2 regions of the Thalassobacillus sp. B23F22_16 genome follow, and region 1 is predicted to be linked to the other one. Evidence: riboswitches for the same ligand, from Rfam matches in the RefSeq annotation. Region 1 holds a riboswitch; the other holds the start of a gene.
The links. A riboswitch is a leader RNA that binds a small molecule or an ion and turns the genes downstream of it on or off. The one in region 1 is predicted to bind lysine.
Positions count from the first base shown of each region.

Region 2: it holds a riboswitch for lysine, as region 1 does, so the genes downstream of both, ACGTNI_RS09835 (Na+/H+ antiporter NhaC family protein) here and dapA (4-hydroxy-tetrahydrodipicolinate synthase) in region 1, are expected to answer to the same signal.

Region 1 covers NZ_JBIEKD010000015.1:785-9,173, forward strand. Annotated here, with positions in the region: gene ACGTNI_RS12495 (VanW family protein) at 1-398, opposite strand, end outside; gene ACGTNI_RS12500 (uracil/xanthine transporter) at 540-1,862, opposite strand; gene ACGTNI_RS12505 (TetR/AcrR family transcriptional regulator) at 2,038-2,643, opposite strand; gene ACGTNI_RS12510 (DUF5392 family protein) at 2,698-3,147, opposite strand; gene ACGTNI_RS12515 (hypothetical protein) at 3,225-3,350, opposite strand; lysine riboswitch at 3,579-3,757, shown strand; gene dapA (4-hydroxy-tetrahydrodipicolinate synthase) at 3,886-4,773, shown strand; gene ACGTNI_RS12525 (hypothetical protein) at 4,826-5,017, opposite strand; gene ACGTNI_RS12530 (DUF4190 domain-containing protein) at 5,039-5,233, opposite strand; gene ACGTNI_RS12535 (DUF4367 domain-containing protein) at 5,410-5,865, opposite strand; gene ACGTNI_RS12540 (SET domain-containing protein) at 5,968-6,354, shown strand; gene ACGTNI_RS12545 (Na+/H+ antiporter NhaC family protein) at 7,057-8,388, opposite strand.
Region 2 covers NZ_JBIEKD010000010.1:68,044-80,794, forward strand. Annotated here, with positions in the region: gene glpX (class II fructose-bisphosphatase) at 1-831, shown strand, start outside; gene ACGTNI_RS09805 (DUF3055 domain-containing protein) at 845-1,114, shown strand; gene ACGTNI_RS09810 (YutD family protein) at 1,163-1,435, opposite strand; gene ACGTNI_RS09815 (YhcN/YlaJ family sporulation lipoprotein) at 1,571-2,218, shown strand; gene ACGTNI_RS09820 (M23 family metallopeptidase) at 2,342-3,331, shown strand; gene ACGTNI_RS09825 (methionine/alanine import family NSS transporter small subunit) at 3,379-3,483, opposite strand; gene ACGTNI_RS09830 (sodium-dependent transporter) at 3,485-5,020, opposite strand; gene ACGTNI_RS09835 (Na+/H+ antiporter NhaC family protein) at 5,251-6,834, opposite strand; lysine riboswitch at 7,005-7,189, opposite strand; gene yunB (sporulation protein YunB) at 7,271-8,056, opposite strand; gene ACGTNI_RS09845 (YunC family protein) at 8,276-8,587, opposite strand; gene ACGTNI_RS09850 (bifunctional metallophosphatase/5'-nucleotidase) at 8,688-10,079, opposite strand; gene ACGTNI_RS09855 (sulfite exporter TauE/SafE family protein) at 10,092-10,919, opposite strand; gene sufB (Fe-S cluster assembly protein SufB) at 11,090-12,487, opposite strand; gene sufU (Fe-S cluster assembly sulfur transfer protein SufU) at 12,521-12,751, opposite strand, start outside.

The DNA.
Region 1 (8,389 bases):
ATTTCCTGTGTTCGGATGTTTGCCAGCAATTCGCTGTCCACTTTTGGATGAACAGTCAGTTCTGGCACCTCGATTTTCGAGCCTCCACTCCCGTACAAATAGCTGAACAACCCTTCGATGAATCTTTCCCGGTGCAACTGGCGTCCGACTTTCTCCTGGTTTATATTCCCGTTCTTCTCGATCTTGGCATTTTTAGCTTGTTCATGTACTTCCCTCTCTACCTGGACGACCAGTTGGTGAATTTTTTCCAGGTTAAAAAAAGGATCAAGCAGTTCGTTTTCAACAAATTGATGACGGTTGATGTGCTGAATCACCTCATCATCGTGGGTGATCGCTAAATCTTCATCATAAGTCATCGGTTGTATAAAAAATAAAACGGTTACTATCACATTAAGCATAGGCATCCTCCCACGGATAGTATGGCAAAGATACGCATCGTTCATGTGAAAGAGACGCACAGTTAAATTTTGGCATTGAAAAAGGAGAAGGGGTTACCCTCTCCTCAGCCTGTATCCAGTTTCTTTGGATATTATAAAAAGTCAGCTGCTTTTTTTCATAGCCTGCTGTTCTTCTGAACCTTCCTCGTACTTTTCCCAATTTATTGACTTCTCTAAAAGGATGGCCACCAGGACTCCAACAATAAAACCATTCGAGACAAGCGGCTGCACCAATGCTGGAAGCTGATTAAACAAGGAAGGATCAACAAACATGATCCCTACACCCACTAGTACCGGCCCTGCCAGTCGATGAATCGTAACCGAATTAAACTGATACCCACCCAGGCTCTTAAGTGAAGTGCCGAAAAGTTGCAAGTAAGCAACAAACAAAACAGCATTCCCAACAGTAATCGGCAAAGTTGCCAGCACCCCACCGAGGATGGGGATGATGCCTAATAATGACATCAGCCCTCCCCCAATCAGGAACGGCTTACGATTGAAAATACGGGTGCTTTCCAAAAATCCAACCGACGATGCAAATGGGGCATAAGATACAAGCCCGAACACACCCGCTGTCACCGAATAACTCCCAGTAAGCATGTAAGAGCGGAGGAACTGTCTATCAGTCGGAGTTTTTCCTAATAACTGAGAAGCAGCACGAACGGAAGCAATCGTATTGCTTAAATTAATCATACTGGCTAAAAAGGTAATCACGATAATTCCTATATTCAGGTTAGGAGGACCAAACGGGAACAATAGCAGCCCACCATTCGATTGAATGACAGTTCCCTGTTCAGAAGGAAAAAGTATCAGATAAAGCACCCATCCAGCAACCATTCCAATCAAAATTGCAAAATTACTCACGGTAGGCTTCCCTTTTATCTTCAGCAAGCTGACAAGTATGACAATTCCAAAAGAAAACAAGCTGACAGGTATATTCAGCGTACCTCCTTTATCCACTTTCAGCATGCCCTCAAAGAAGATAAGTATCAGTTGGAAGGTCAATAAAAACAAATAAACACTCATTACCATTGGCGTAAATATCCGCTGTATAAAAGTAAGCATGTTGAATAAACCCAATAAAAGGACGACAACCCCGGCAAGAATCATACCCGTAGCAATGCCACCTCCAATGGAAGTCAAACTCATCCCCATTGCTGATGCCGCTACGCTAAGGTTTAATATTAACCCCCATATGACCCCAGAAGGCCCTTCCATAAGTGGATAGCGGTGACCGATCCACCCTTGCAATACACAGGCTATTCCTGTAAAAATCAGTGCGCTTCTTAGGATGGAGGCAATTTCTTCTTGAGATAATCCAAAAGCAGCCCCTACCGAAATCGGTACCACTACCGTATTTGCAAAAATGAAAAACAACCACTGCAGTGATGCAGCAGCTGTCCCCCATGATGATAGCCGATTCATCAAAACACCTCTTCTTCATAACAGATACATTCTTTTCATTCTACTACTTTTTTCAGCTTCCAGCCATTTTCCAAAGTAAAACACAACCTTTCTCCTATTAGACCAAAGACTGTGGATAGAGAACCAGCTAAGTGTCCAAAAAAGACTGCCTCTCACATAGGAGGCAGTCTTACAGTTAACCGATATATATTCCTTTTTTCAATAAATTCATTTCCATTAGATAGGTCTCCATTGCCTGCTCTTCAGACAATCCCTGGGCGAATTTCTCAACGAAGTTGCGGAAGGTAACCGCAGTGAGAATTTGCATGATATGATATAACTCCTGATCACCCACAATATTGAGTTTACGTTTATCTATTTGAGCACTGACTTCATTGAAGTCATCGACACTTTCCTCATCACTGAATATCCCAAGAAAACTATGTTCGACTTTGTGCGTCATATTAAGAAAAGCATTCTTCATGAAACTGATATGTTCCTCCTCATGCAGCATACATTCAAACATGACTATCATCGCTTCAATCAGGTCCCCATCATGGTGTTGCAAAAAACTGATGAATTTGTCCTTCCGTTGCTTCGCCATCTTATCGAGAAGATAAAAGTAGATGTCTTCTTTCCCTTCGAAATACTGATAAAAGCTGCCGCGTGGTATTCCGGCAGCTTTGATGATATTCGCTATCGAGGCTTCAAATAATGGGACACGGGAAAATTCTTTCTCCGCAGATTGTAACAGGATTTGTTTCTTCTCTTCCGGCAAATTGAAAAATGTTTGTTTCGGCAATGTACTCCCACCATTCTCTATGTAAAGAAACACCAGCAAGTGGTGTTTCTTTTTCTAAAACCCTCTATATAAATTAAGTTTTTCCTGTCTTTTTTCTTCTTCTAAAAACGCTACAAAATGCTTCATTGCATTCATCGGCTGGGATTTCACCTGATCGGTGTAATCCTTTTTGGCCTGTTCAGTTGCAACATCGCTTCTTCCGATACGTTCCACAATGTAACGGACGCTGCGCTCCTGAATTTCGATTTGCTTATGCTTTGCTTCTTTAGATAATGCCATACCGACTGCTCCAATTAGAGCATAAATACCTACTGAGATCCAGTTAACCTGTTCGTCAGGCAGCATAAATAAAACTGTCAGCAAGTTCACTACCGAGATTGCTATTAAAGGGAAAGACAAGAAAACATATTTAGCTGCTTTTTTAGTAACAGGAGATAGGTTTCTCTCTAACTCCTCCACCTCTTGCTTGACAGAATTCGGCATATCCGTCATGGAAAAATTCATGTAATTTCCCCTTTTCTTATACTTTAATCCTTTAACAAAATTAAACTTTGATGAAGGATAAGAAATGAATGTACTATTCAATCTTCCCTTTGCGCCAGTTCCTTAATCATTGGTTTTTTACAAAATTTCACATCTATTCCTTTACCTTGTAAATCAAAAGCCAGCTTCTTCAGTCTCTCTACATAAATAGGATTGATTTCCATATGTGTATGCACCTCAATGTGACATTATGTCATGCTATACTTTAATAATATATGACACAGTGTCATAAGTCAATCTTTTTCCATGACAACATGTCACCTTCCACTACTAGTTGTGTTCCCTTAAAAATAATAAGATAATCACAATTTTTCTTTCCTCTCCTCTTGAAATCTTGACGAATTTTTGTTAAAGTACAATCAATTAAATATTTTTCTTGCTTCAATAAGTTGAAGCGGGATAGAGGTGCGAAGACCATCAGTACACAATAGGAGGATCATGAGGTCCAGCGAGAATTGTGGAAAGGGGAATTCGCCGAAGCGAAGAGAAACTCATGTTCTCAACGTTGGGTCTGCTATTGAATAAATACAGGACTGTCATATAGGCGACTATATGGAGGGCTATCTTACGCAAAGGAACGGAGTATACACGTTTCTACTGCAACAGCGATCCCTCGTTGTTGTTTTTTTAATGCGATAAATGGGAATGGCTCTATAAAACGCCTCTTATTTAAAATTTTACAAAAGGGTGTGAAAAGCTATGAATTTCGGCCAGGTATTAACCGCTATGGTTACCCCATTTGATCAAAATGGCGAGATCGATTTCAATGCTACACGTACATTAGTCAACTACTTAATTTCTAACGGTTCGGACGGTTTAGTAGTAGCGGGGACGACGGGTGAATCCCCTACATTGTCAGACTCTGAAAAGCTTGAGTTATTCCGCTTCGTTGCCCAGGTCGCAGAGGGACGAGCGGCAGTCATTGCAGGAACCGGTTCCAATAATACACGATCATCCATCGATTTGACCAAACAGGCAGAACAAACGGGTGTTGATGCAATCATGCTTACAACCCCGTATTACAACAAGCCTTCCCAGAAAGGGCTGTACCAGCACTATAAAGCAGTCGCTGAAGCAACTTCATTGCCTGTGATGTTGTACAACATTCCAGGACGAAGTGCAGCAAAAATTGCACCGGAAACAATTATCCGCTTATCTGAAATTGAGAATATCGTTTCTGTAAAAGAAGCAAGTGGTGATTTAGATGCGATGACAGAAATCATCACAAAAACCGATGCAGAGTTCACCTTGTACAGCGGTGATGACGGCTTGACCCTGCCTGTGTTAGCGATTGGCGGAACAGGAGTTGTATCTGTATCTGCTCATATCCTCGGTAATGAAATGCAGGAAATGGTCAACAGTTATAATTACGGAGATGTCAAACGCGCAGCTACAATTCACCAGGAAATCCTTCCGGTGATGAAAGCAATGTTTGCCCAGCCAAGTCCTTCTCCAGTAAAAGCAGCCTTAAACCTGATGGGCATCCATGTCGGCGACGTTCGCCTTCCGATGGTCCCATTGACAACAGAAGAAATCAATACGTTGCAGCAAAGTCTGCCACCGTATAAAGTTACAGCGGCAGGTTAAGGTAATGAAAAAGCGATGAAACCATGATGCTGGTTTCATCGCTTTATTTGTTTTATGCAGCAAGTATATGTTTATCTATTTGCTTTGATGTAAAAATACACAGAATTCCCAGCAAACATAGGCTGGCAGCGATCAGCGTGCCACCTGCAATAAAGGAAACAATTAAAAAATAAATGCCAATACCAGTTGTAAACCAGCCGATAATCAACAATAAACCAGCCAGAAACTCTAACCCTGCTTTCACTTGGATCACTTCTTCCTGCGATTAACTGAGTCTAAAAAAAGATATCGATAAAACGATCACCACTACCAATAGCTGAATGATAACGCCGGCAACACTACATATCATCCCTGTAGTGGCCAACCCTTTGCCGTCTTCATTCTTTTGATCCATTTCCTTCCTTGCTTTCTTTGCAAAAATAATACCGATTACCCCAAGTACGATTCCTGCTAAAGGCATCAGGACAAAACTCCGAGAACTAAAGATATGACAGCATGGCTATTGGGTGGTGATTTTTCACGCATGACCTTATCCCCTTTTGTGTGAATTATATCGTTGGTCGATTGCTTTGAAGAATAGCTTATTAAATGTATTCACCAGGCAACACTTATATACAAGTAATCAGGGAATAAGAATTATTTTATAGCTTCTGCCTTCCTTGCTACCTCTAATAGCTGACTTTTACTGATATCATCGTTTGCAAATACTTCATAATTCACCTCATCATTTTTCCATCTTAACGTTTTTAGATCACCATTCTTACCATATCGCCCCTGTTGGGAGTCACTGATTTCTATATCCTCTGTTGTAAAATCCAGGGCATTCCCATTCTCATTAATGGCTCGGAATAAAAAAGATTCATTTCCTTCACTAGTATACTGAATAGCAAGCATTTTCCCTTCTCCCATCTCCGGAGTATCGACCTGTATATCACTAGGTTCGAATGGTATTTCCTTTGGCACCAATGGATCAAAACTTAACGCATCCACGGCTTCTTCCACACTGGAAGTATCGTAAGTATGCATTTTTTGAGTGCTGCATCCAGCAAGTATGAAATACAATATGGCGGTGATTGTCATTAATTTTTTCAATAGAAGCATCTCCCTTTCGTGTTCAACCATTGCATTATTGAATATGACCTGTCAGAATGGGGAAGTTATACCCAAAGAAAATAAGAAGGCGACGGTGAAATTTTGATAGAAGTAAAAACATCTACTATTTCTGATGACGAACTTGATAAAGGCGTATTTGCTACAAAAGATATAGCAGAAGGTGAACTGATTCACCAGGCACCAGTACTCCCTTATCCGAATGAAGAACATGAGCATATTGAGAAAACTCACCTGGGCGACTATGTATTCGAGTATGGCAAAAACCACACGGCATTTTTGTTAGGATATGGGATGTTTTTCAACCATTCCTACCAGCCGAACGCATATTACGAAATAAATTTTGATAATCACTCATTTGAGTTCTACGCTTTCAAGGATATAAAAGCTGGAGAAGAAATCTTCATCAACTATAATGGCGAAACGGAAAACGATTCCCCGCTTTGGTTTAATGAAGATAATGATGATTGAACATGCACCCGATTTTCGGGTGTATTTTTTATACTTTAATAAAATCTAAGGCTTTCCCCATATGGACTTGGCGGTAACTAAGTTTTTCCAGTAAAATCATGAAGCTTTTTTGAAAGCTAATTAGTATACATACTGTAAGAAATAAACGAATAAGTGAGGTGTTGAAAATGTTCCCACGTATCTTTCATAAAGCAAACCGTCCTACCAAAATAGCCCTCTTAGCCGGTTCTATACTTTTGCTGCTCGGTGGTTTGATAAAACTGCTACTCCTTTAGGTCATCGGGAAAATGCGCTTCCTCTTTTGGCCATTGCAGGATTTGTAAATATAAGAGACAAAACCATGATAATTGAGCCATGTCATGTTATATGAGTGAAACCGCACCAATTATATTAGACATTTTTGAAAATAAGAGAGACAAATTTTTCCGAAAGAGAGACAGTTTTTAAAAAAAGAGAGAATTGAAGTCTTGTTATGAGACAATAGGTAAGCTAATTAGAACGACCATCACTTCTCTGTCCATATCAGCATCCTCATTATTCCCACGTTACTGTATATTCTTTTCATTTGCTGTTGGTTTTCCACCTTTCTATATGTACGAATGACATAGCCAAAAGTTTTCAATATTATCCAATTTCCTTAGAAAACCTGGCTTACACGTAGGTAGTGTTTTATTAAAAAAAGGTTCCGCTCTCCGCGGAACCTTATGTTCTGATCTCTACTTCTTCCCTTTTTTCAGTTGGTGTCCTGGTAAACTTCGGAAATCGGAAAACAATGGCCAGTAGGCCAGACAAAGCAAGCAGTATCGGATAAAAACTGTAAGGGACGATTTCCACCGGTGAAATCTTTGCTACCCCGGCAGCTGCAAGGATTTGAGCTCCATAAGGAATTAAGCCCTGTACCGCGCTTGAAAAGATATCAAGCAGGCTTGCCGACCTCCGGTTATCAATAGCAAACCGTTCAGAAATTTGTTTGGCAAGCGGCCCGGCCGTAATAATGGAAATCGTATTATTCGCTGTCGCGAGATTCACTGCTGAGACCAGACCAGCAATCCCTGATTCCCCACCTTTATTGCTATGGATTCGATTCGTGATCCTTTCCAGCAAAAATTCAATACCGCCATTTCTCCGAATCAGTTCAACCAATCCGCCAAGCAAGATGACGAGCATCGTCAGTTCCTGCATACCAGTAAAACCTTCACTGATCAACGTCACAAAGTCCATTATGGAAAATTCTCCAAGTGCCAGGCCGACAACTCCAGCAAAAATGATACCGCCAATCAACACAAAAATCACATTGACACCAGCGATAGCAAATCCAAGTACTCCAAGGTATGGCAGTACTTTGACGAAGTTGAATGGGTGGCTTTCCTCAATAGAACCTGCTGCATCGGCACTTAACACACCGAAAATGACAGCAGTTATTACGGCAGCGGGTAAAACAATAAAAAAGTTCGCTTTAAACTTGTCTTTCATTTTTGTCCCTTGTGTCCGAACAGCAGCAATTGTCGTATCAGAAATGATCGACAGGTTGTCCCCGAACATCGCACCGCTGATTATAGCACCCATTACTAACGCCACCGGGACACCTGTCTGTTCAGCAACTCCCAGTCCAATTGGAGCCAGCGCCACAATTGTCCCAACCGAAGTCCCCATGGAAATTGAAATGAAACAGCCAATCACGAACAACCCAACGACAAGCAGGCTTTGCGGAAGTATGGTAAGACCCAAATTCACCGTCGAGTCAACCGCTCCCATTCCTTCCGCTACAGAAGCAAACGCGCCTGCTAATAAGAAGATGATGACCATCAGAATGATGTTCGGATGCCCGCCCCCTTCCGCAAGCTGCATTACTTTCGTTTGGAATGTTTCTTTGCGGTTCATAAACAAGGCGGCAAATATAGCAACGAACACCGCCACAATGACCGGCATCTGATAGAAATCACCTGTAATAAGACCAGATCCGATAAATAATAAAATGAACATACCAAACGGAATCAGCGCGAACGGATTCCCTGTTATTTTTTCACTTTGCATA
Region 2 (12,751 bases), on a different contig from region 1:
ATGGAAGGTGTCGTGGTTATCGGTGAAGGTGAATTAGATGAAGCACCAATGCTTTATATCGGAGAGGAACTCGGCAACAAGACCGGGCCTGCTGTTGATATTGCTGTCGATCCATTAGAAGGAACGAACATCGTTGCAAAAGGTCATAATAATGCTATGGCTGTCATTGCAGCAGCAGAACGAGGCGCCTTGCTTCATGCTCCTGACATGTATATGGAAAAAATCGCAGTCGGTAAAAACGCCAAAGGGCTAATCCACCTGGATGATCCGATCGAACGAACGATCGACATTGTCGCTCGTGCCAACAATAAACGTGTAAGAGACCTGACTGTGATCATTCAGGAACGTGACCGCCACGAGGACCTTATCCAACGAGTCATCAAAAAAGGTGCCAGAGTAAAACTGTTTGGTGACGGAGATGTAGGAGCTTCCATCGCCACTTGTTTAAGTCACACTGGTGTCGATCTGTTTGTCGGTACTGGAGGCGCTCCTGAAGGAGTCATTTCAGCTGCAGCGATTAAGAGTCTTGAAGGGGATATGCAAGCCCGTCTGCTTCCACAAAATGAAGCAGAAGCTGAACGCTGTAAGTCCATGGGGTTGGATGACCCAAATCAATTGTTGACGATGGACGACTTAGTAAAAAGTGATGATGCTATTTTTGCTGCAACAGGAGTAACAGAGGGAGAACTGTTGAATGGAGTTAAATTTCTCGGGGGCGATTTAACCGAAACAGATTCGATTGTCATGCGGGCGAAAACGAAAACCGTACGATTTGTAAAAGCTCATCACCATCTTGCCCATAAACCTCATCTCGTAATGAATGAAGAATAAGGAGGTACTTAATATGGAAGAGGAACGTTTCTTTCTATATGATGAAAAAGAAAAAAGCGACACCCGGTTTGTAAGCTTCATGGGAGAAACCCACCGACATGATCTGGCACTCGTGAAGACCAGTCGTTATTATGGCAAGACTTTAGTGCTGGACATCCAAGGCAATCGTTTTGCCATTATCGGCCACGATGATATCGAAGAACCTGGGTACCTGGAACATGCTTTTAATTTAAACGAGATAGATGCTGAGGAACTTAGGGAGTTCTTACGAGAAGCTATTTAAATCATAAAAAAGCAATCCTTCCCGATGATTTGGGAGGGATTGCTTTTTTTAATCAATTTTCTTCAATAAAAAATAGGCACAGCCAAAATTACAATACTCATATAAATAATCTTCTAAGGTACTGATTTTGGTATCAAAGGCAGCCTTAGGATTCTGGTCATCGTAAAATCCCCGCAAACGTAGCTGCCCATATCCCCAGTCACCCACAATATAATCATACTTGCTCAGAATATCACTGAACCGTTGCTCCAACGCTTCCGCTTGATACCCATTTCTATAATCTTTTACAATCTCATACTTCTTTCCAAACAATTCAATCATTACCATCACCTCTTACAATAACTAAATTTTATCACACTTGACGGTAAGTAGTCACAGAATATTTATTTCGTATGTAATTCGCTGTTTCGACAAAAATAAAGGAAGAGGGAGAATGGATAACAAGGAGGGATTTTAATGAGATATACGTTTGCAGCTTCCATCATGATCAGCGGAATATTGTTAGCTGGATGTACTGCTAATGAAGAGGAAAATACAATGGACCGTTACGGAGACCAGAACCAGGACCGTGGGTCTTTAAACGGAAATGCTATGGATAATTATCAGGATCCAATTGATCAGGATAGCGATGGGGATTTTAATGATCAATTAGGCTATGTACGTTACGACAAGAGCCAGGTAGATCCTGAGGGTAATTATAATACCGAAGTAAATAGGGAAGAAACCGCCGATATGATTACTAAAATGGTTCTCACCATGGATGCCATAAATGATGCAGGTACATTAGTTACCGATGATGAGGTTCTTGTAGCCTATAAGAAAGCCGACGATGCAGACAGGAACCAGGCGGCTGATATGGTGAAGAAAACAGTACTGTCACTGGTGCCGCGTTATTATGAAGTGTATGTTTCAGACCAGGAAAGTTCGTTTAAGGATATTCAAAGCTTAAGCAATACCAATATTTCGGATGAAAATTACGATAATGTACTTGAGAATGTGATTACCCGGATGCGGGAGGCCCCTCAAGGAGAAGACACGTACAATGATGAAACAAGATCAACCAAAGACCCACGTGACTCTACTGCTGAAGATATGAATCGATGACTATCTGACAGGAAAGTAACCTTACACTTTCCTGTCTTTTTTAAACTTTCACTAAATTTTCCATTAATAGTTGCGGCCTGCCTTTCATAAGCTAAGGTCATCAATTGGTTGGAGTGACGTATTATGAAACGAATTTGGATACTTCTCTTCCTCACACTTATACTAACAGGGGCAATTTTCCCTACTGTTACGTATGGAGCAGAGAAAAGTGAAGAAGAAATAAAAAAAGAAGAAAACCAGACCCGTATGGACTTATATAAAAAGACAGAAGCTACTACATTAATCCCGTGGTATTATTTAGCAGCGGTCGATCAGTTTGAACGCCAGATACATGAAGACTTTCCTGAGGAAAGAGTTACTGCTATTCAACCTGACCGGCTATTTTGGAACGGATTGGACAACCCGGATTCATCCGATCAGCAGTCCCCTTCTATAACAAAAATGTTTAATGGATGGGGAGATGATGGTAATGGAGATGAAGTAGCGGATAAGAACAATGATGAAGATGTACTTTACAGTATCGCTTCCTATCTCTCTTCATTTGGGCATAATCCAGACGATATCAAAATTGCATTATGGAAATATTATAAACGGGATCTTACCGTACAGACAATTATAAACAATGCGCGTGTATTTAAGCATTTTGGCACCATCCATCTGACAGACCGAGACTTCCCCCTCCCTCTTAGCGCAAATTATAGTTATAGAAGTACATGGGGGGATGCGAGAGGTTTTGGAGGAAGAAGAATTCATGAAGGAACAGATATATTCGCCAATTATGGTGTTCAGGTACGTTCCACCACTTACGGCGTGATTGAAATGAAAGGCTGGAACAGATATGGAGGATGGAGAATCGGGATCCGTGATATCTTCAACATATATCACTATTACGCTCATTTAAACGGGTTTGAAGATGGAGTAAAAGTTGGAGATGTGGTAAAACCCGGTGATGTCATAGGTTCGGTCGGTGCTACCGGTTATGGGCCACCAGGAACCTCCGGGAAATTCCCACCTCACTTACACTATGGCATGTACAAAGATAATGGATACAGTGAATGGTCTTTTGATCCGTACCCTTATTTAAGAAGATGGGAGCGAATGGCAAGAGATTAAAGATAAATTAAAAGCGTCGTACTGCTGAGAGTACGACGCTTACTCAATTATTGTTGTTTAGACTTCCGGACAGCATTCGTAATACTCGCTGTCAGACCTCCCCATATCACGACCATTCCAATAACCATCATGAAAATTGCACTTCCTGTCATATTAAATGACCTCCTCTTTGGAGTGTTTTTCTTCTGACAAAGCACTCGAATGCCAACGTTTAAAGGAGAGCAAGATGCCAATTACCAGGGCACCTGCCGCTACTGACCATCCACCAAATGTAATGAAGGCATCTGTATATCCTTCATAGTTTCCTGTTTCAGTATCAAACTCTTTTAAAATATTTTGCTTAAACAAATCAAACATCATATAACCGAGCACGATCGGTGTAATAATTCCTAAGCTAACTTTCCACCAGCTGCCTAGGCGGATATCTGATATAGCGTTCGCATGATCCTGAAAATCGGTAAGCTTGCGAAGGAACCATGCAATAATAACTACTTCAACCAACCCTACAAACGCTACACCAAATTGGTTGATGAAATAGTCTGCGGCATCGAGGAAGAATAATCCACCCTGGGTAGCAAACAGGATAGAAATAAGAGCCGCTAAGCCACCACCAATTCCTACAGCGGCAGTACGGGAAATTCCAAGTTTTTCTTTTAGCCCGGCAATATAAGTCTCTGAAATTGAAATTAATGAGGAGAGACCAGCCAAAACTAATGACAAGAAGAATAAGAAACCAAATAATCCATTGAGAGCAGGCAACTCGTTAATAATTTGTGGAAAGACTACAAATGCAAGACCTACGCCGCCACTTACTACTTCAGAGACACCAACTCCACTTTGCTGTGCCATGAAACCAAGTGCACCGAAGACACCAATACCTGCAAGCAATTCAAAACTTGAGTTACCAAATCCGGTAATGAAGGCATTATTCGTAATATCCGATTTCTTAGGCAGATAGCTCGAATACGTAATCATGATGGCAAAGGCAATCGATAAACTGAAGAAAATCTGCCCATACGCGGCTACCCATACACTACCATTTGTTATTGTTTCAAAGTTAGGCGCAAAGAATGTCTGCAGGCCTTCTGCTGCACCAGGAAGCGTGATTGCTCGTAGTACAATGATAAGGAATAAGACAATAAGGGTAGGAATGAAAATTTTGTTAGCCATTTCAATACCTTTCTTAACCCCTTTGAACAATACTCCAAGAGCAATCAGCCATACGATAAGAAGCGGGAAAAAGACTCCAGGTACAAGGCTTCCTGTTTGACCAGGATCTACGGATAAGTTCAAATAATCACTAAACAAGAAAGCCTCTGTATCTTGTCCCCAGCTTAAATTAAATGCGAAGAAACTGTAAGAAATAGCCCAGGCGATAATTACTGCGTAGTAGGTTGATATCACAAAGGATACCAGCACAGCCCACCAGCCAAGCCACTCTGTTTTCTTGTTCATTCGGAAAAATGAAAGCGGAGCTGAACCACGATATTTATGACCAATGGTAAATTCCATAATCAACAAAGGAATACCAGCGGTCAGTAAAGCAAATAAATAAGGAATAAAGAATGCTCCTCCACCATTCTCATAAGCTACTGCAGGGAATCGCCAAATATTACCCAATCCAATTGCAGAACCCATAGCTGCCAGAATAAAACCAGCCCGAGTTCCCCACTGTGAACGTTTTTCCATTTTTGCAAGACCTCCCTTTTGTTTTGATTCTCCCTCACTCTTCTATTATGCTTGTATCTAAGAGAGAATGTTATAAAAATTTACTTTTTTCAGATAATTCGCATTATCTGCTTGTATTATACCGTGACCAAAGAAGGGTGTCAAAGAAATATTATATTATTCAGATTTTCCTATCACAGGAAAATAAATGCAAAAGAAGCGCGTCATGACTTTGACGCGCTTCTTTCCTGTTATTGTTTATTTACTTTAAATGATGGTGAAATCAAATGAATCAAAAGACCTATGACAGCTACAATTACTAATGTCAAAATCAATGGAAGCAGAACTTGACCGCTGAATCCTAACACTAGATAACCAATACCTGCTGCGGAAGCAGCAATCAATGCATAAGGAAGCTGGGTGAGTACATGATCGATATGGTTAGAACCAGCACCGGTCGAGGATAATATGGTCGTGTCAGATATCGGAGAACAATGATCTCCAAATACAGCCCCTGCCAGCACTGCTGATAATGCTGGTAGTATCAGGCTTACATCTGATATTGCAGCAATTTCACCGGCTATTGGCAGCATGATTCCGAATGTTCCCCAGGAAGTACCAGTTCCAAGGGCCATGAAGCCCGATACCAAGAAAATCAAAAATGGCAGATATGCAGGACTTATGGAAGCTTTTTCCACAAGGCCAGCTAAATATTCACCTGTAGCCAATTGATCGATAACGGAACCGATGATCCAGGCAAAAACTAAAATATAAATAGCTGGAAGCATAGCTTTTGTCCCTTCCCAAAGCACATTACCCATGTGCGATTTCGGAGCCGGCTGAAGCCCATAGAAAATTGCCGCAGTAATGACTGACAGTAATCCTCCTGTGAATAATGAGATATTCACATTCGTATTTTCAAAAATGGCCAACAAGGTGGCCGTTCCCTCTGTATTTTGAATACCTGTAACTACCATGGCCCCTATGGTTCCGATAATCAACACAGCAATCGGAATTAATAAATGATATATTCTCCCGTTATTATGCGGCTTGAATTCATCATTCAGATCTCCCGGGATATCCCCGCGTGATGGGTCAGTTACTTCTCCTGTTTCCAATGCTCTTTTTTCATGTTTTCTCATCGGGCCAATATCAAGCTTCATATATGCTGCCATGAACACTAATAATAAAGCAGCAAATACGTAAAGGTTGGCAGGTATCATTTTAACGAAAGCTTCCAGAGGCTGAAAGTCAGATATTTCATTCGCCACGAGAATACTGCCGATTGTACCAATGATGTAAGCGCCCCAACTGGAAATGGGGGAGATAACTGTAACCGGAGCAGATGTAGAATCGATGAAATATGCAAGTTTGGCCCGTGATATTTTATACCGGTCCGTTAATGGACGAGCTACCTGTCCCACTGCCAAAGCATTGAAGTAGTCATCAATGAAAATGATGATTCCCAAATATGCCGGTACCGCCTGTGCACCCGTGCGAGTTTTAATACGATTGATGGCCCATTCACCAAATGCCTTGCTGCCCCCAGAGGCTGTCATGAAAGCAGTCGCCATCCCTAGCAGGATTAAGAATAAGAACAGATAAATATTGCCCATATTCCATCCTTCCAATGATAAAAGATTTGTTGTGTCGGCAATGAATATTTCATAGAACATCGTCCAAATTGCTGCCATCGTATCAATAACATTAAAATTATAAAGAAGCAAAGCACCTATAACGATTCCGATGCCCAGAGACAAGATAACCTTGCGTGTAACAATAACCAATATAAGCATTAAAATTGCAGGTATCAAAGAGTAGATTGTACCTTCCATGCTAGTTCCCCTCCATATCTGTGATTCTTAAGGTAGTCACATTCATTTGAATGTGGGGATGCCATGGGTATGTGGATATACTACTGGGGTAAATGAGGAATAAAAAAAGAACAATGAAAGAAAAATAATCCTTCATTGCTCTTTGACAGCAAGTTTGATTATCCTTCATTTCGATCAGTAGCGCACCATGCATCCATTTCCTTAGTATGCATGACAGTGCCTTTCCTATTAGGAAAAGCACCAGCATTTCCGTATTTGACCATACTTCATGCTTCGGCAGACAGCCCTTTCACCAACCATCATCGTTGTCATTCTCCAGTTGATTACTCATGCAGCCTGCGCCTCTACCTCACCGATCTGATAAGGTCACGCAATATTAAAATTTCCTAACGTATTGTATCAATTGTTCATGAGTTATGCAAGATATTTTTAATGATTACTGGGATGGATCAACTTGAAAGCCGTCCATAGGGACAGAGAATGACGGTGATTTTTCTCCACCGGAACCATTATAAAAATCAGGAACTGGTCCCATGATCGTACTGTGGGCAACCGGTATATCCGCTGTAACGGTAGAGGTCTTTGTAGAAAAAGGAATCACAATCCTTACTTCTGCCTTGATATGAATTACCAGTTCAAACAGCGCTGAATTAATCCCGTATTCAGTAATATTATTCTCTACATTGGACTCTACATAACCGATTACCTGGAATCTTACTGGAACTTTTGGACCTAGATTGGCAAGCAATGTATTTTTAGTTGCCTGGCCGATAGGGATTCGCACCAGGATAGGTGATTCTTCAATTTCATCTACATCATTCTCTTCATCTAATGGAACATCCAAAGGAGCTCCAGGATCAGGCAAATTGCCCTTTTCTATTTGTCTTAAGTAATTCTGTACACGGAAAGTAGTATTCCTTAATACACGATTGACCACGACTGAATTCCAACCCATATACACGATGTTGCCGTTATTATCCTTTTGAATATCCATTAAATCTTCATAGGTAAGATCATCAGCGATTCGTTTTCCAACAGCATCCACAATCGCATCTCTTCCAAACTGCTTTGTTCTGGTTTCAGCGATTTCAATCAGTGTAGGGGTAATGCCTTTGTTGATGATCCATAGACCAAGAATAGTGAAGAATATAAAGAATATGAAAGTAACTAAGAATATTTTTCCCATCGATGGAGGTGCATGATTTTTAGAATACTTGCTCACCTGATTCCCCCCTTGGGACATCATATGTATCTTTTTCATTAATTAGTATAAGCTTCTTGAAGCATCTGAAATATAACCTACAGGAAATGCAGTAATATCAGGATAGTAACTGGTCAGTTGATTTTGAACGAACGAAAGTTTGGCATAAATTCAAATAGCTATTCTCTTTTTACACATAAAATAAAGCCGTCAAAGATGACGGCTTCTTTGTATATTATCTTATTCTCTTGAAACAAGCTTTAGAAGGGCTTCTTTACCTGTCATTCCAGGAGACCACCCTTTTTCTTTACTTGCGTCAGTCACTTTCTCAAGAGGTGCGTCAAGCAGCTGTTCAATGGTACGGACACCGACAGCCCGACCGGCAATCACCTTACGATCTGCTAACTTTTCACTTAATAAATCTACATCGAGAGCAGCACACATGATATAGCCCTCATCATTAGATACAATCAGCAAGTTGGTTTTAGGAAGTGCCACACTAATAGCAGTAAAGGGGTATTCTTCTATGAAAATCGGTTTCACATCAATGATGGTCCCCACATCCTTTTTGTTTTACCCTATGAGGAAGGAGGTAAACGTGTGAAAAGAATATAAAAAAACTCTAACGTTTGTTCTAACGTTAGAGTTTATATTAATTTTCGCGTTTCAATGTCGCTACAAGCAAATCCCTCAACAGTTCAGGCATATAATATTTTTTCTTCTTTGCATACGCTACTTCAGGAAGCAGCCGCCCAAAGGTGAATGTATCTGCGGTAGCTACCTGATAAACAGCGTCATGCTCTAACGGTTCTCCTTTGAAAAGAACTTTTTCTACCCGTTCATTTCCATGGTCATCTTTTTTTGTATGGATTTTAATTCCGGAGAATACCATACGCCCAATGACCTCACCGCGAAAGCCAAACCCTTTCAACTTGATTTCAGTAAACTCTTTAGTATGTGCTGCCCGGATTACTTCAAGTAGCTCATCTCCAGTCAGTTCTACTTTACAAGGGTTCATCGGATGGGGGCAGATACGATGGACATCTTCATAACAAACTTCTCCGGCAGCCAAATGATCGAGTAATACGCCGGCATTAAGCATCGCGATATCCGCTTCCGTCCATTCTTGAAGCGTTTCTACAAGCTCTTTCATCAATTTTGTTTCATGAAACCAGCCTATTTCTTCAGTTGCAGGTAATTCCGTCACATGCTCTTTCAAATTAGCTATCGCTTCTTCCCTGATCGTTTGTAAAGTTTCGGCAGTGACCTGGTCTTTTGCCATATCCTCTGTAGGGATGGCATAGGCTTCTTTTCGTGTTAACTCCCCTGTCTCATGATCCCACTCCACCATAAGTTCTCCCAGGTGTGTACCATGTTTGCCTGCAGCAGTAAGTAACGTATTCCCAATAAACTCACCACTCCTGAACAAGTGGTGGGTATGACCTCCAATGATGATATCTATTTCTTTAAACCGGCGCGCGATTTCTTCATCATCATTGATGCCAAGATGGGACAGCAGCACGATGATATCTGTTTGCTCGGATAATGCCGACAGTTCTCGTTCTAAGGTTTCATACGGAGGTTCGACACTCCAGCCAAGCATGCTATAAAACAATTGGAAGGGAGCAGTCAAACCAATGACCCCGATTTTCACTCCTTGCTTGCTCTCGACCACTTTATGAGCTTTAAGCCATGTAGGCTGTGGTTCCTTCTCTCTTTTCAAATTGGCACATAACACTTCGAAGTCAGCGTCATTATACAATTCATACAATCCTTCACGCGATAAGGTAATGCCTTCATTATTTCCAAGGTTGGCAAAATGGTATCCTGCCTGATTCAATAGCTCCACATTGCCTTTTCCCATCAGTCCTTCAGCAATCGGATGGAACCTGTCTACATGATCCCCATTATCCAACAGCCAATAACTCTGCCCCTGTCTTTCCCGTTTAACTTTTTGTTGATTAAAATATCCAATGATTTGTGGCCAATTTTCAAAATGGCTGTGAAGATCATTTGTATAATATAAGAATATTTTTTCCTTCATCATCAAATCTCCTTATCCTATACCCTTCAAGATCAATCGAATCGCTACAATTATCAGCATCACTCTAAGAAACCATTCGACGTATTGTCCTTTCAACACTTTATTCACTTTTGCCCCTAACATGCCACCTAAATATGCTCCTGGAATAAACGCCAGTGTGTATAACCATTCTACATTACCTAATAGGATGTGGGTAACAGAATTGGATATGCTCATAAAGAAAATCATAAACATCGATGTAGCTGTTGCAACATGGGCTGGAAAACCAAATAATAAAATCATGGCCGGGACCATCAAGGAACCACCGCCGATTCCGAATAATCCGGACATCATCCCCACTGAAAATGCCAGCAAACCACCAGCAATCGAAGAATAAGCATACCGGTGTATCTCTCCATCGAGTTCCATTTCCCGTTGGATCCCACCCCGTTTTTTTTCTAACGGGGCCTTCTTACTTTTTCTTGGCAGGAAAAACACACCGAATACAAATAACATTAAAATCCCAAATAATAGCGAAAATTTTCCAGCAGAAAAAAACTGATTCAAAAAGGACCCCAGGATTCCTCCAGGAACACTTCCTATAAGAAAAATCCATCCGCTTTTAAAATCTACCCGGTTACTTTTCATATAGGATAAAGCGGAGGACATACCTGTGAAAATCATCGTAATTATAGATATTCCTACTATTTTTTGAGGCGTCGCCCAACTGAACGCCTCGAAAGTCTGGCTCAAGAACAACATGACAGGGACGAGAATAATTCCTCCGCCAAGACCGGCAATACTCCCAAAAAAAGCCGAAACCAATCCGATAAGTGCGGAGATGGTTAAAACGAATACCATTTATTTCACATCCATATTTACATTCTCATACTAACATATCATTGTTTATGTATAGCATGGAAGAGATTATAAACTCTTTTCCATACCCATACCCGCTAAAAAACAAGAAAAACCGTGCTGCTGATTCATATCAACAGCACGGTTCATTTCAAATTGAAAGTTATCGGGGATTAACCGATGGAACCTTCCATTTCGAATTTTATAAGACGGTTCATTTCAACCGCATACTCCATTGGAAGCTCTTTAGTAAATGGTTCGATGAAGCCCATGACGATCATTTCTGTCGCTTCTTCTTCAGAAATACCACGGCTCATCAGATAAAAGAGCTGTTCTTCAGACACTTTAGATACTTTCGCTTCGTGCTCTAACGAAATATTCTCGTTCATGATTTCGTTATAAGGGATGGTATCAGAAGTTGACTGATTATCCATGATAAGTGTGTCACATTCAACGTTCGAACGTGCACCTTCTGCTTTACGTCCGAATTGCACGATCCCACGATACGTTACTTTACCACCATGTTTTGAAATGGACTTCGAAACGATGGAAGAAGACGTATTAGGTGCCAGGTGAATCATTTTCGCACCTGCATCCTGATGCTGGCCTTTACCAGCCAAAGCGATGGACAATGTCATTCCACGGGCACCTTCGCCCTTCAGAATAACTGCAGGGTATTTCATTGTCAGCTTGGAACCAAGGTTGCCGTCAACCCATTCCATTGTTGCATTGGCATCAGCGGTAGCACGCTTCGTAACCAGATTGTAGACGTTGTTCGCCCAGTTCTGGATGGTAGTGTAACGGCAGTAAGCATTCTTCTTAACAAAGATTTCAACGACTGCACTGTGCAGAGAGTTTGTTGTATAGACAGGCGCTGTACAACCTTCTACATAGTGGACAGAGGCATCTTCATCAACGATGATCAACGTACGCTCAAATTGTCCCATGTTTTCTGAATTGATTCGGAAATATGCTTGTAGTGGCGTATCCACTTTCACGCCTTTTGGTACATAGATGAAAGATCCACCGGACCATACTGCAGAGTTCAATGCAGAAAATTTGTTGTCAGATGGAGGAATTACTTTTCCGAAGTATTCTCTGAAAAGTTCTTCATCCTCTTTCAAAGCAGAATCTGTATCTTTAAAGATGATTCCCTGTTTCTCAAGATCTTCTTGCATGTTGTGGTAAACTACTTCAGATTCATACTGAGCGGATACACCAGCAAGGTACTTCTGTTCTGCTTCTGGGATACCCAGTTTATCGAACGTATTTTTAATCTCTTCCGGAACCTCATCCCAGGAACGCTCAGAGCGCTCAGATGGCTTTACATAATAAGTGATTTCATCGAAATCAAGCTCGGCAAGGTCGCCGCCCCACTGTGGCATTGGCATTTTATAAAAATGCTCCAATGACTTCAAGCGGAAGTCAAGCATCCATTCCGGCTCTTCTTTATAACGGGAAATTTCCTCAACTACTTCTTTTGTCAGTCCTCTTTGAGTACGGAAAATCGAAACATCCTTCTCATGGAACCCATATTTATAATCTTCGATTTCTGGCGCCTTTTTGGCCATAATCAAAAACCTCCTTTTGGTGTTATGCCGCGACTAAGACTGTCCTTGTTCGTCAACACCTTTTTCCATAGCCTTCCATGCCAATGTTGCACATTTGATTCTAGCCGGGAATTTCGATACACCTTGTAGTGCTTCGATGTCCCCTAAATCAAATTCCTGTTCATCAATCTCTTTTCCTTGCATCATATCTGAAAAGAGCTTTGACATCGCCAAAGCATCTTCTACACGCTTTCCTTTGACGGCTTGAGTCATCATGGAAGCAGA